2 regions of the Mycobacterium sp. 134 genome follow, and region 1 is predicted to be linked to the other one. Evidence: riboswitches for the same ligand, from Rfam matches in the RefSeq annotation. Region 1 holds a riboswitch; the other holds the start of a gene.
What was found. A riboswitch is a leader RNA that binds a small molecule or an ion and turns the genes downstream of it on or off. The one in region 1 is predicted to bind cobalamin.

Region 1 (7,111 bases):
ACCACCGGAGTGCACTCCTCGGGCCTGGATGCCCTGCGTGAGGGCAAAGGGGTGTGCCAGGACTTCGCCCATCTGTCGCTGATCATGTTGCGGTCCATGGGAATTCCATCCCGGTATGTGTCGGGCTATCTGCATCCGACGCGCGAGGCGGTGGTGGGGGACACGATCGACGGGCAGAGCCATGCCTGGATTCAGGCCTGGACCGGCGGGTGGTGGCATTACGACCCGACCAACGACAGCGAGATCACCGAGCAGTACGTCAGCGTCGGTGTGGGCCGGGACTACTCGGATGTGGCCCCGCTCAAGGGAATCTATTCGGGCGAGGGGTCCACGGATCTCGACGTGGTGGTGGAGGTCACCCGACTGGCTTGACCGCCTACAGTGCGCGGTACCCGGGATGGACGTGCGGCGTGAGGCCGCGTCGCTCGGCGAGGGTGGCCAGCAGCTCGCGCAGCGTGATGCGCTGGTCGGCATCGAGGCCGGCGGTGAGCTGCTCGTCATGCCGCTTCCCGAGCTCACCGATCTTGCGAAGGACCTTCTTGCCCGCGGTGCTGAGATACAGCGCGTGCAGGCGGCGATCGTCGGGGTTTCGGCGACGTTCGACGTAGCCGCGCTCTTCCAGCTCGTCGACAAAGGTCACCACCCGGCTGGGCAGCAACCCGAGCTGAGCGCTGAGTGCCTGCTGGCTTCGGCCGGGTGCCGCGGCGATGGCGCGCAGGATTCCGGCATGGGGTGGCGTCAGATCGATCGTCGCCATCTGCTCGGCGAACCGCGTTGCGGCATAGGTGCCGAGCTGGGTCAGTAGGAATGCGACGTTGTCGCCGTCGTCGGTTGACACCGCTGGATCGTACCAATTCCGAACGTTTCGAAGATGGAACTGTTGTAGGCCCTTGCCGCATACCCAGCGCAGGCATATCGTTCAAGGCATGAATGATTTCACCGGAGAATCTATTGGGGCCCGACGCCCGCAGCAGTCTGGGCCCCCACTGGCAGCGCTCGCGGCGATTTCGCTCGTGCTGTTGCTGACCGGATTGATCGTCGGTGTCGCGCTCGCCGGGGTGATGCCGATGCCCTACGCAGCCACCGCGACCGTGCTGGCCTACGTTCGGGACCATTCGGTGGCCGTGCAGGCGGTCGCCGCAGGGACTTTCGCATCGTCGGTGCCATTGGCGATCTATGCGGCAACGGTGAGTTCGCGACTGCGCCAGCTGGGCGTCACCGCGCCCGGAGCGACGATCGCCCTGGTCGGCGGCACCCTGGCCGCCGCAGGCATCGGGCTGTCGGGGCTGATCGCCTGGGCGCTGTCGCGGCCCGAACTCGTGGTGGATCCGACGCTGGTTCACGCGCTGTACTACCTGGTGTTCCTCACCGGCGGGCCCGGGCATGTCGTGGCACTCGGGCTGCTGGTGGCCGGGGTGGCGGTGCCGGGTCTCATTCTTGGCCTGCTGCCCCGGCCGGTGGCCTGGGCCGGGCTGCTGATCGCGGCGATCGCTGAGCTGAGTTTCCTGACGATGCTGCACTGGGGTTTCTCGGTGCTGCTTCCGGTCGCCCGGTTCAGTGGGCTGATCTGGCTCATCGTCGCCGGCGCCATGCTGCCGCTGCGTCGCCGCAATCGGGGCGCGCAATGAAGATCAGTGTCAGCGCGACGAACTACTCGTGGCAGTCGCGTACCCGTGATCACCTGGAATTGATCGCTCGCCGTCTCGATGGCAGCGTGGTCGACACCCTTTGGGTGCCCGACCATCTGATGCAGGTCGACCCCGCCAGTCGGACTGATGAGCCGATGCTCGAGGCGTACACGGTGCTCGGATTCCTCGCTGCGGCGACGAGCCGGTTGCGGCTCGGCGCCATGGTGAGTGCGGCGACCTACCGGGCCCCGGCGCTGCTGGTCAAGGCGGTCACGACGCTCGACGTGCTCTCCGACGGCCGTGCCTGGTTCGGCGTGGGCGCCGGATACAGCGCCGAAGAAGCTGCCGCCATGGGCTTGTTCCTGCCCGGCGCCGCCGAGCGATTCGAGCGCCTCGCTGAGCTGCTGCGGCAGGCCGCCCAGATGTGGCGTGGCGACGAGACCCCATTCCTCGGGACGCATGTGCGGCTGGATCGTCCGGTCGGCTCGCCCGTTCCGGCGACACGCCCGCGGCCGCCGATCCTCATCGGCGGTACGGGTGCGAGGAGGACACTGCGACTGGTTGCCGAGTACGCCGACGCCTGCAACGTGTTCGACGTTCCCGACGGTGGTCGAACCATCAGGACCTGGCTTGCGGTGCTCGACCGACACTGCGCCGAGGTGGGCCGGCCCGCCGGCGCGGTGGAACGCACCATCACGACCGCCCTGCGGGAGGGCGAGTCGGCCGATGAACTCGCAGCTCGGTGCGGGGAGCTGGGTGGGTACGGATTGCAGCACGTCGTCCTCATCGTGCGCGGCCGTCCTTGGGCACCTGACGATCTGGACGTGGTGGCCGCCGCCGCCGATCAGGTGGCCGGTTTGGTGCACACTCCGGGGTGAACCTCGACCCGGTGCAGGTCGTCGCCGAGCTCGATCTGGCGGTCGAACTCTGATGCGGCCAGTGCGCGCCAGTCGTCCTCGGTGCCTGCGGCGATGCCGGGCACGTAGTGAGTGAGGATCAGGATGCCGACGCCGGCGCGGGTGGCGGTGGCCGCCGCCTCCTGCACCGAGGAGTGATAGTCGCAGATGTCGCGGATCCGTTGCGGTGGAAGCAGTTCGATCAGATCCTTACGAATCACCGTGTGCACCAAGGCTCCTGCGCCGGCGGCCAGGGCGTCCAGGCTGGGACACGGCACGGTGTCGCCGGCCGCCACGACCGAGGCTCCGCCGTGTTCGATCCGGAAGGCGATGGTCGGCGTCACGGGCCGGTGGTCGGTGGGGGCCACCCGGATCTGCACACCGCTGTGATCCCATACCGCCCCGTCGGTGCATTCGTGGACCTCGACTCGCGGTGGGCCGGTGAGGTCTGCGTGGTGGGCGATGCGGTAGCCGATGTCGTGTCCGAATGCCCGCAGCGTCGCGTCGACCACCTCGGCGGTTCCCGGCGGACCGATGATCGGCAGGGGAGCTGCCTCCGGGGTGAACGTACTGACCCAGCGGGTGATGATCACGTCGCCAAGATCCGCGATGTGATCGCTGTGCAGATGGGTCAGCAGTAGCGCGCTGAGCTGGTTGGCGCCCGAGCCGACGGCGGCCAGGCGCTGCAGCACGCCCCGGCCACAGTCGATCAGAAACATCTGGTCGCCCGCGCGCGCCAGGGTTGACGGTCCGGCCCGCTCCGGATCAGGGATCGGGCTACCGGTGCCGAGCAGCGTGACCTCGATCATGGCCCCATTCCTACTCCGTCCCGGGCCAAACGGGCGTGGCTTCTTTCTTACTGGCCGACACCGACCTAGCCTGGTGTGAGGTGGATCACGATCGGAGGCTGCCGATGCGAATCGCGGACGTGCTGAAAAACAAGGGCACGGCGGTGGTGACGATTTCGCCGGAGACCACGGTGACAGAGTTGCTGGCCGGGCTGACCGAGCTGAACATCGGTGCCATGGTGGTGATGGGGCCTGGTGGACTGGCCGGGATCGTCTCCGAGCGTGATGTGGTGCGCAAGCTGCACGAACGAGGCAGCAGCCTGTTGGCGCAGCCGGTGTCGGAGATCATGACCACGGTGGTGGCGACCTGTACGCCGCGCGACACCGTGGATCACCTGAGTGCGCTGATGACCGAGAACCGGGTGCGCCACATCCCGGTGTTCGACGGTGGCCGGCTGGCCGGCATCGTCAGCATCGGTGACATCGTCAAGACCCGGATGGAAGAACTCGAGGCTGAGCAGGAACAGCTGCAGGCCTACATCACCCAAGGCCGTTGATCGCGTCGAGACGAGGGTCTCTCACGCGAAATCGGTGTGAGGCATGTGCGATGGTGGGTTGGTGGCTGCCGTCGATGTCCGTCCCCCGAACAAGTCTGACGTGAAGCGGCTCGCCGCGGTCCTGGGCCGGGCCTTCCATAATGACCCGGTGATGTCGTGGCTCCTGGCTGACGACACCCGTCGCGCCAAGGGCCTGCCGCGGCTGTTCGCGGCGATCACGCGCCACCATTTTCTCGCCGGGGGTGGTGCCGAGGTGGCCGTCCGGGACGGCGAGATCGGCGCGGCGGCGTTGTGGGACGGCCCGGGCCGCTGGAAACAGACGCCGGGCGAAGAACTGCGCATGCTGCCCACGATGGTGCTGGCCTTCGGCAGCACCATGAGGCGCGGCCAGCAGGTCGTCGAGCTGATGAAGAAGCAGCACCCCGAGGAACCGCATTGGTATCTGGCAGTGATCGGCAGTGACCCCGCGGTACGCGGCGGCGGTTTCGGGCACGCCCTGATGCAATCGCGCCTCGACCGGGTGGACGCCGAACATGCACCCGCCTACCTGGAGTCGAGCAACCCCGACAACGTCCCTTACTACATGCGTTTCGGGTTCGAGGTCACCGGCGAGATCGTGCTGCCCGACGGCGGACCCACCATGACGCCGATGTGGCGGGCGCCGCGGTAGCCGGCCGCGAGGGCAATCGCCGGCGCATCGTGGCTGTTAGAGTGCGAAGGCCGACCAACAGGGGAATCCGGTGAAAAGCCGGAACTGACGCGCAACGGTATGAGGCACCGCCTCGAGTCCGACTACCTGTGGCCGGGAACGACCGTTGACGGCTCCGCGACCGGGCCCTGGATCAAAGGAAGTCTTGGCCGTGCGTGTACTGACCGCACTGTTGTCCCTGTTGTCTGTGATGTTGTCGCTCACGGTGGCTTGCGGACATCGAGATTCTGGCGCCGACAACCCCGCCGCCGAGCCTGCCGCGGGCCCGACCAGCTATCCGCTCACGATCGAGAACTGCGGCGTGACCGTCACTTTCGACGGACCGCCGCAGCGGGCGGTGTCGCTGTACCAGTCCTCGACCGAGATCTTGCTGGCGCTCGGTCTGGCCGATCGCATGGTCGGCACGTCGACCTGGTTTGATCCTGTGCTGCCCGAGCTCGCGGCCGACAATGCCACCGTGCCCCGGCTGGCGGACAACGACCCGGGGCTGGAGACGGTGCTCGATGTCGAGCCGGACCTGGTGACCTCGGCCAGCGCTCACACCTTTACTTCCGCGGTGGTTGCCGACCGCTCAAAGTTCGCCCAGCTGGGCATCCCGACGTATCAATCGCCTTCGGTGTGCACCGGGGCGAAAGTCGAGGGTGAGACCGTAACCCGCACCCAACCGCTGGCACTGGACACGTTGTTTCGGGAAATCACCGAGCTGGCCCAGATCTTCGATGTGCAGGAGCGCGGCCGCGACCTGATCGATCGGCTCACCCGGCGGCTGGACGACGCACCGTCGATCACCCAGCCGGATACCAGCGTCGCGTTCTGGTTCTCGGGGCTACGGACGCCGTACCTGGCCGGCTGCTGCTCGGCGCCTGGGCTGTACGCCACCGAGCTCGGCGTCACCAATGTCTTCGCCGATACCCACGAGGACTGGCCGGAGGTCAGCTGGGAGGCCCTGGCCGATCGCGACCCCGACGTGCTGGTGCTGGCCGACCTCAATCGACGACGCGTCGACGGGGACGCCCTGGATGCGAAAGTGAAGTTCCTGGAATCGAATCCGGTGACCAGGAACATGACCGCGGTGCGCGACAAGCGCTATGTCGTACTGTCCGGATCCGAACTGGACCCCGGCATCCGCGAGATCGATGCCCTGGAGAAGCTGGCCGCCGGTTTCAGGGCGTTCGGGCTGGCCGGGTGACGGGACGGGTCCGGCTGATGGCCGGAGTAATGGGCGCGCTGCTGATGGCCGCCTGTGGCCAGGCCACCGATCCGGCAGCGCCTCCCGGGGCGGCGCCCGGATACCCGCTGACAGTGGTGAATTGCGGCAGGCAGGTGGTGATCGATGCACCGCCGCGGCGGGCGGTGTCGTTGAACCAGGGCTCCACCGAGATCCTGCTCTCGCTGGGCTTGGCGGACCGCATGGTCGGCACCGCGACGTGGACGGACCCGGTCCGTCCCGGCCTGGAAGCCGAGAATGCCCGGGTGCCACGGCTGGCGGTGAACAAGCCATCGCTGGAGACGGTGCTGGACACCGAACCCGATTTCGTGTCGGCGTCTTTCGGCGGCACCCTGGGGCCCGGCGGTGTCGCCGACCGGGACCAGTTCGCACAGCTGGGCGTGCCGACCTATCTGGCGCCGAGCGACTGCGAGGGCAAGACCTCGGTCAACGGCGACGGCGCGCGCAGCACTCCGTTCAGCATGGATGCCGTCTACACCGAAATCCGTGACCTGGCGACGATATTCGGTGTCATCGAACGCGGCGATCGGCTCATCGCGGAGTTACGCGGGCGGATGGACGCGGCCGCGGAGGCTCTCACCGGCGTCGACCTGGCGTTCTGGTTCTCCGATGTTCGCGCCCCCTACTTCGCCGGCTGCTGCGGATCCCCGGGGGTGATCGCCGGGACCGTCGGGGCGCGCAACGTGTTCGCCGACACCACCGATGAATGGCCGCAGGTGAGTTGGGAGAGCGTGGCCGACCGCGACCCGGATGTGCTGGTGCTGGGTGACCTGAGCCGCCGCACGATCGACGGTGACGCACTGGAGACCAAAGTCGAGTTCCTGGAATCGAATCCGCTCACCAAGGGGCTGACCGCCGTCAAGCACCGCCGCTACATCGTGGTGAACGGGGCCGATCTGAACCCGTCGATCCGCACCGTGGACGGCGCCGAGAAGGTGGCGAAGGGCCTGGCCGAGCTCGGTTTCGGCTCACCGCGGTGAGTCGGCGTAGCGGATGGCTCGGCGGATTGTGGGCCGCCGGCCTTGTCCTTCTGGTGTTCTCGGCCGCGGTGGCCATCACCATCGGGCCCGCCGCGCTGTCGGTGGGCGACGTCTACCGCATCGTCGGCGACCGTCTCGGCGCGGGGCCCTCGGGGGCGACCCGGCTTCAGGAGAGCATCGTCTGGCAACTGCGCCTGCCGAGAGTCGTCCTGGCGGCCATCTGTGGAGCCGGGCTGGCGCTGTGCGGGGCGATACTGCAGTCGCTGCTACGCAATCCGCTGGCCGATCCGTTCGTGCTGGGGGTCTCCTCGGGTGCCTCCACGGG
Region 2 (7,111 bases), 170 kb from region 1:
AGACCTTTCCGGTGAAGGTCCCTCCGACGAGGTATTCGCGTGAGGACACCGCGGTGGTCAGTGGTGCCACCGGAAGCAGGGTCTCATTGGAGCCGACAACGGTGACGTGCCAGCCATCCGGGGTGTCCAGCACACCTGGTGCCGAGGACGGAACAGCGCCGGTGTCCACCGGCGGCGGGGCGGGTGCAGCGACGGGGGCGGCCGGGTCCGGCGGGGGCGGGGGATCCGCCGACGCGAGGGGCGCAATCGCTACAGGGGCCAACATGCAGACTGCAGCCAGCGTGGCAAAACGACTCAACATGCGTGAACTTGCGCCTCTCGTGGTTCTGGGCCCTGCCGTTCTGCGACGCGCCGTGGTCGTCAGAAGCCATAGGGCCCAAGGAATCTGTCGCGACGAATCATTAACCGGTCGCGTTTCGAAACGGTGAACAACGACCCAACAGTTGCCGCCGCATTCCCGTCCAGCTGGAATCCTGGAACCTGTGAGGTCGCTGGGAAACAGCATGCGCCGCAGCGCATTACATATATGAGGAAAGGAAGGCAGCTGGCGGCACGCAATGGACGACGCTTGGAGGGAGCCGGTTGGCCGGTTGTTCACCTTTTGGACATGTCAACCACCGACCGTGAGGGGCATCCGGGGGGTATGGGTGACGCGTCGATGCGGCGTGGAGGTCAACCGTGGGCGCCCGGCGCCGAACTGCTACCGACTGACGGAGGAATCGTTGAGGTCGTCTCAGGTGTACGAGCGAGGGTTTGCATCGCTACTCATCGCATTCAGCATCGCGTTCGCTGCCATGCCTGCGGCAGCCGCGGAACCGGGCGAGGAGACGGGTGTTCCGGGACCGGCGGCGCCCGTGGCTCCCGAGTTACCTCCGGTGGCAGCCGGTGTGCCGGCCCCAGGTCCGGTATCGGTGCCGGTCGCGACCACGGATGACCCTGGCGTGCCTGCGGTTACGGCCTGCTCGACGTTCGCCAACGCGCTCGATTCGGCTTCCACGTTCTACGGTGATTTCGCGGATTCGATCGAAGGCGTGGAGCGTCCCGACTACGGCGATCCGACCATCAGTACGACCAACACCAGTGGCCGGACCGCACTGCGCGAAGCCGCCGCCTCGGCGATGAGCGCTGCAGGAACACCTGGGCTCTCCCCGGACATCGCCAACCCGATGCGGTCCTGGTCCTTCGGCGCCACCAAGCTGCTCCTCAAGATGGGGCTGCGCACCGGTGGTCAATCCCTCAATGACACGGCCTCCCAGCTCAACACCGATGCCACCAACGCGCAGATGGCCTGCGCCGCCGCGGGAACCCACGCCTGACGGCGAACTCGATCACGTTGTCCTGATCAGGTTCTGGCGGGGCGCACCGGCATTCACGACCTCGGATACTCACCCACCCAAATGCGCGGCCAACCGTGCCGTCAGTAAAGGATTGCCGTGATCCGGCTTGCGATTTCGTTGCTCATGCTCGTGCTGCTGGTCACCAGTTGTGCCGGCAACGGTGACAAACCCCAGGGTCCGCCGAAAGAGGTACCCAAGTCGGCGCTCGAGGGGCTGCTGCTCAGCGCCGATGAGATCAATGCCGTGATGGGGACCGAAGGGATGACGGCACATCCTGCGGTCACCGAGATGAGCGACCACCGCAACCTGCTGCCCAATCTGAACTGCCTCGGTGCCTGGCAGGTGAACGAGTCCGCCATCTATGGAGACCACTGGACCGCCATGCGCCAGGTACTGCTTCGTTCGCCGGACAACGACGATTGGGACAACCTGGTGGTGCAGTCGGCGGTGATCTTCCCGTCGACTCAGGACGCCAAGGACTTTCTCGGTCAGTCGGCGGAACGCTGGTCGAAGTGCACTGACCACAATGTGAACATCACGCTCAACGGTGAACCGTTGCCCAAGTGGAAGAGCGGCGAACTCACCAAGACCGACGACGAGCTGATCCTGCCCTTCACCCGCACCAAAGGGGATCAGACCCGGACGTGCCAGCGCGCCCTCGCCGTGGCCGCCAACCTCGTCATGGACATCCAGGCATGTAAGCCCGCGGGTTCGTCGGTGACCCAGGCTGCCGATGTGGTGGACAAGATCAAGGCTGCGATGCCGCGCTGACCGGTACCCGCCGGGGCGCTGCGGGTACTCTGAGCCCCGCAGCTGGTCTGTCGGTACCGGGGTGTTTGCGGTGCCGACATCGAGCGCCGCATGCTGATTGAGATGCGACGCGAGAGGGAACCCGGTGAGAATCCGGGACTGTCCCGCAGCGGTATGCAGGAACGACCGCCGTCATCAGCACTGGCACGCAGGGAACTGTGGCTGGGAAGCGACGGCCAGTAGGTGCACGGTTTCCGTGCGTGCCTGTGAGTCCGAAGACCTGCCAGCCGTACCGGGCGCGCCGCGTCCGGTGGTTCATCGCCTCGCGGAATGGGCAGTGGCCGAAAGTGGTTCACTCGTGGCGGGTGGCTGCGTTCGGTTCGATGTCTCCTGGCGGTGGCCATCCCCGCATGTTGAAGGACGTCGTCATGAGCACAACCGCAGCACCCTTCACCGCCACCATTCTCGGGTCGCCCCGAATCGGGCCGAACCGCGAACTCAAGCGCGCCGTCGAGAAGTACTGGTCGGGTCGTATCGACCGGGCAGAACTCGAATCCGTGGCCGCCACCCTGCGTCGCGACACCTGGGCATCGCTGGTCGCGGCCGGACTGGACTCGGTCCCGGTCAACACCTTCTCCTACTACGACCAGATGCTCGATACCGCGGTTCTCGTCGGTGGTCTGCCGGACCGAGTCCACGGCGTCGCCGATGATCTCGACCGCTACTTCGCTGCGGCACGCGGGAATGACGAGATCCCGCCCTTGGAGATGACCAAGTGGTTCGATACCAACTACCACTACATCGTGCCGGAGATCGGACCGGACACCACCTTCGCGCTGAATCCGGCCAAGGTGCTCGGTGAACTCGAAGAGGCACGCGCGCAAGGGGTCTCGGCGCGTCCGGTGATTGTCGGCCCGGTAACTTTCTTGGCGTTGTCCAAGGCAGTCGACGGTGCTGACGCACCCATTTCCCGGTTGGACGCTCTCGTCGGCGTGTACGCCGAGCTACTGGAAGCGCTGGCCGAGAAGGGTGTGGACTGGGTCCAGCTCGACGAGCCGGTGCTGGTGACAGACGCGCTCGACAATGCCGCGGAGCTGGCCGAGCGTACCTACGCGCGGCTCGGTGCGCTGGCAAAGCGCCCCGCCATCTTCGTTGCAACCTATTTCGGTGAGCTCACGGATGCGTTGCCGGCCTTGGCCCGTACCCCGGTTGAGGCAATTGGCGTGGATTTGGTGGCCGGCGCTGCCAAGGCACTGGCAGCTGTCCCCGAGCTGAAGGGCAAGCTGCTGGTAGCGGGCGTGGTCGACGGGCGCAATATCTGGCGTACCGATCTCGAAAGCGCGCTCGGCACCCTGACGACGCTGCTCGGAAGCGCCAAGGCGGTTGCTGTGTCGACGTCGTGCTCGACCCTGCACGTGCCGTACTCGCTCGATCCGGAAGATGGCCTCGATGACGCGCTGCGCAGCTGGTTGGCCTTCGGTGCCGAGAAGGTTTTCGAGGTCGCCACGCTTGCGGTAGCACTCCGCGACGGCCGGGAAAAGGTCGCCGCAGAGATCGAGTCGTCCAACCTCGCGGCCGCGTCGCGGGCGCGGGATCCCCGGCTTCACAACGACAGCGTCCGGGCTCGGCTGGAATCAGTCCTGGCCGGTGGTATCAGCCGAGGTGCCGCTAGCGAACGTCGTAAGGCTCAAGATGCCCGACTGAACCTGCCGTCGCTGCCGACCACCACTATCGGCTCGTTCCCGCAGACCGTCGACATCCGCAAGGCACGAGCCGCGCTGGTGGCCGGCGAGATCGACGAGGCTGAGTACGACAACCGGATGAAGGCCGAGGTCGAATCGGTTATCCGGCTGCAGGAGCAACTGGGGTTGGACGTGCTGGTGCACGGCGAGCCGGAGCGCAACGACATGGTGCAGTACTTCGCCGAGCAGCTCGATGGTTTCTTCGCCACCAAGAACGGCTGGGTCCAGTCGTACGGCAGCCGTTGCGTGCGTCCGCCGGTGCTCTTCGGTGACGTCACCCGCCAGCAGCCGATGACGGTCGACTGGGCGATCTACGCGCAGTCCTTGACCGACAAGCCGGTCAAGGGGATGCTGACCGGTCCTGTCACCATCCTGGCCTGGTCCTTCGTGCGCGATGACCAGCCGTTGGCCGACACTGCCAACCAGGTCGCCCTGGCGATCCGGGACGAGACCGTGGATCTGCAGTCGGCAGGCATCGCGATCATCCAGGTCGACGAGCCCGCGCTACGCGAGCTGCTGCCGCTGCGCTCGAAAGACAAAGAGGCGTACTTGCGTTGGGCGGTCGACGCGTTCCGGCTGTCCACCTCGGGTGTCGCTGACTCCACCCAGATCCACACCCACCTGTGCTATTCGGAGTTCGGTGAAGTGATCGGAGCGATCGCCGACCTGGATGCCGACGTCACCTCGATCGAGGCGGCCCGTTCGCACATGGAGGTGCTCGATGATCTCAACAGCATCGGCTTCTCCAACAGCGTCGGCCCGGGTGTGTACGACATCCACTCGCCGCGGGTGCCCGGCGTCGAGGAGATCACCGCGTCGCTGCGTGAGGCACTCAAAGCGGTTCCCGCCGAACGGCTCTGGGTGAATCCCGACTGCGGCTTGAAGACCCGGACCACCGACGAGGTAACCGAGTCGCTCAAGCACCTGGTCACCGCCACCGCGAAGGTGCGCGCGGGATAGGGGACCGGGTCAGCTCGTGGCGGCCTGAGCTTCTAGCCAGGCCGCCAACGAGCGCCCGGCCTCCAGGACGTGGCGCTCGGCGATGGCGCGGGCAGCCTCGGCGTCCTTGGCCTCCAAGGCGTCGAGCAGCTCTTCATGTTCGTCCAGAGAGTGCTTCTCATGCTCGGGAAACACCGTCAAGAAGTTTGACGGCACCACTCGCGCCGCCTGCCGGATCTGGGTCAGCAGCCGTGGGGAGTGCGCCGCACGGTGAATCTCTTGGTGGAACAGCCAGTTGGCCTCGCCGATGGTGTCGTCGCCCGAGCGGCGGGCGACGTCGGCCGCCAGTTCGCGTAGTCGGGCGAGCTCGTCGGGCTTGACTCGCTGGGCGGCCCAGGCAGCGGCCTGGCCGGTGAGCACGCCGAGGATGGTGAAGCTGTCGGTGACGTCCTCGGAGTTGACGCCGATCACGGTGATCCCGCTGCGTGGGGCGACGCGCACCAGCCCTTCGAACGACAGCTCCAGCAGCGCCTCGCGTACCGGGGTGCGGCTGGTCGCGAACTCTTCGGTGATGGCGTCGAGATCGATGCGTGTTCCGGGCGCCAAGGTGCCGGTGATGATCCGGTCGCGCAGTTCACGGGCCGCGCGTTCGCGCACCGTGCCGGAGATGTCGAGCGAGGCCATCCGTGCAGCGTACCGATATGACGCACACCATCCTTGATATCTGATATATCAGATGTTAGATTCCCGATCATGCGTACCGATCAGATGGCACTCGTGGCGTTCATGCAGGCAGGAAGCACTTCGGTGTACGCCGGCTCGTGGCGTCACCCAGCGACCGAACACGGTTACCTCGACGCGTCGTACTATGCGAAGCTCGGCCGCCAGCTCGAAGAGGGCTGTTTCGACCTGATGTTCTTCGACGACCGTTTGGCAATGCCCGGCATCTACGGAGGCTCGGTCGCCGAGGCGGTCCGCTACGGCGCGCGCCCGGTCAAATTGGATTTGAGTGTCGTGCTCGGCGTGCTCGCGCAGACCACTTCGCATATCGGGCTCGGCGCCACCTACTCGACCACGTACTACGCCCCGTTCCACGTCGCCCGGACTTTTGCGACGCTCGACCACCTGTCCCGCGGGCGTGCGGCCTGGAACGTGGTCACTTCCGTCAATGACAGTGAAGCGCAGAATTTCGGCCTCGACACCCACCTCGGCCACGACGAGCGGTACGACCGTGCCGACGAGTTTCTCGATGTTGTCGCGGGACTCTGGGACACCTGGGAGGACGGCGCGATCGAGCACAATCGGGTTTCGGGTCGCTACGCGGACCCCGCCAAGGTGCACGAGCTCGGTCACGTCGGTCAGTACTTTTCTGCCCGCGGACCGTTGACGGTCCCGCGAACGCCGCAGGGCCGCCCGGTCATTCTCCAAGCCGGGTCGTCGGGGCGGGGCCGTGAATTCGCCTCGCGCTGGGCCGATCTCATCTTTACCGGCGATCCAGGCATCGACGTGGCGCGTTCGCACTACAGCGATCAGAAGCAGCGCATCGCCGACTCGGGCCGGGACCCGGGATCGGTCCGGATCTGTCCGATGGCCTATGCCGTGGTGGGGGAGACCGAATCCCATGCCAAGGAACGCGAGGACATGTTCCTCAACGATCTGGTGGACCCGATGGCGTCGCTGACCCTGCTGTCGGAACTGATGAACTACGACTTCGCCCAGCACGACCTCGACGATCCGGTCACCGACGAGCTCATCGGTTCGGTCTCGGGTATCCGCGGACTGGTGCAGAACCTGCGCGCGCACATCGGTGGGGATACGGTGACCGTGCGCGACCTGGCCGGGCACCGTGCCACGCTGCTTCAAGGACCCCGCTTCGTCGGTACCGGAAAGCAGGTGGCCGACCAGATGGAGGAGTGGTTCACCAGCGGTGCCTGCGACGGATTCGTCATGGCTGCAACGCATTCGCCGGGATCTTATGAGGACTTCGTGCGGATGGTGGTACCCGAACTGCAGCACCGTGGATTGTTCCGCACCGCCTACTCCGGCAGCACCTTGCGGGACCACCTGGGCCTGGACCGGCCTGCCGGCGCCCTCACCGGGTCTGCGTCATAGATGGGCGCCATGCTCAGCGGAATCAGGGTTCTCGATCTCGCCACGCTGGCTGCGGCCCCACTGGCCGCGACCTATCTGGGCGAATTCGGTGCCGACGTCATCAAGGTCGAGCAGCCCGGACAAGGCGATCCCATCCGCACCTGGGGAAACCAGCGCAACGGAGTCGGGCTGATGTGGAAGTCCGTGTCCCGCAACAAGAGATCGGTCACCGCCGATCTACGCGTGGCAGAA

Region 2: it holds a riboswitch for cobalamin, as region 1 does, so the genes downstream of both, metE (5-methyltetrahydropteroyltriglutamate--homocysteine S-methyltransferase) here and ACNQVK_RS15810 (ABC transporter substrate-binding protein) in region 1, are expected to answer to the same signal.

Annotation. Positions count from the first base shown of each region.
Region 1 is NZ_JBLVUN010000008.1:2,295,315-2,302,425, forward strand. It holds gene ACNQVK_RS15775 (transglutaminase family protein) at 1-372, shown strand, start outside; gene ACNQVK_RS15780 (MarR family winged helix-turn-helix transcriptional regulator) at 377-838, opposite strand; gene ACNQVK_RS15785 (hypothetical protein) at 927-1,628, shown strand; gene ACNQVK_RS15790 (LLM class flavin-dependent oxidoreductase) at 1,625-2,506, shown strand; gene ACNQVK_RS15795 (ribonuclease Z) at 2,473-3,333, opposite strand; gene ACNQVK_RS15800 (CBS domain-containing protein) at 3,438-3,869, shown strand; gene ACNQVK_RS15805 (GNAT family N-acetyltransferase) at 3,913-4,539, shown strand; cobalamin riboswitch at 4,556-4,688, shown strand; gene ACNQVK_RS15810 (ABC transporter substrate-binding protein) at 4,769-5,767, shown strand; gene ACNQVK_RS15815 (ABC transporter substrate-binding protein) at 5,785-6,786, shown strand; gene ACNQVK_RS15820 (FecCD family ABC transporter permease) at 6,783-7,111, shown strand, end outside.
Region 2 is NZ_JBLVUN010000008.1:2,122,102-2,129,212, forward strand. It holds gene ACNQVK_RS15005 (MspA family porin) at 1-301, opposite strand, end outside; gene ACNQVK_RS15010 (hypothetical protein) at 795-1,316, shown strand; gene ACNQVK_RS15015 (sensor domain-containing protein) at 1,434-2,108, shown strand; cobalamin riboswitch at 2,186-2,390, shown strand; gene metE (5-methyltetrahydropteroyltriglutamate--homocysteine S-methyltransferase) at 2,516-4,789, shown strand; gene ACNQVK_RS15025 (GntR family transcriptional regulator) at 4,799-5,452, opposite strand; gene ACNQVK_RS15030 (LLM class flavin-dependent oxidoreductase) at 5,522-6,880, shown strand; gene ACNQVK_RS15035 (CaiB/BaiF CoA transferase family protein) at 6,890-7,111, shown strand, end outside.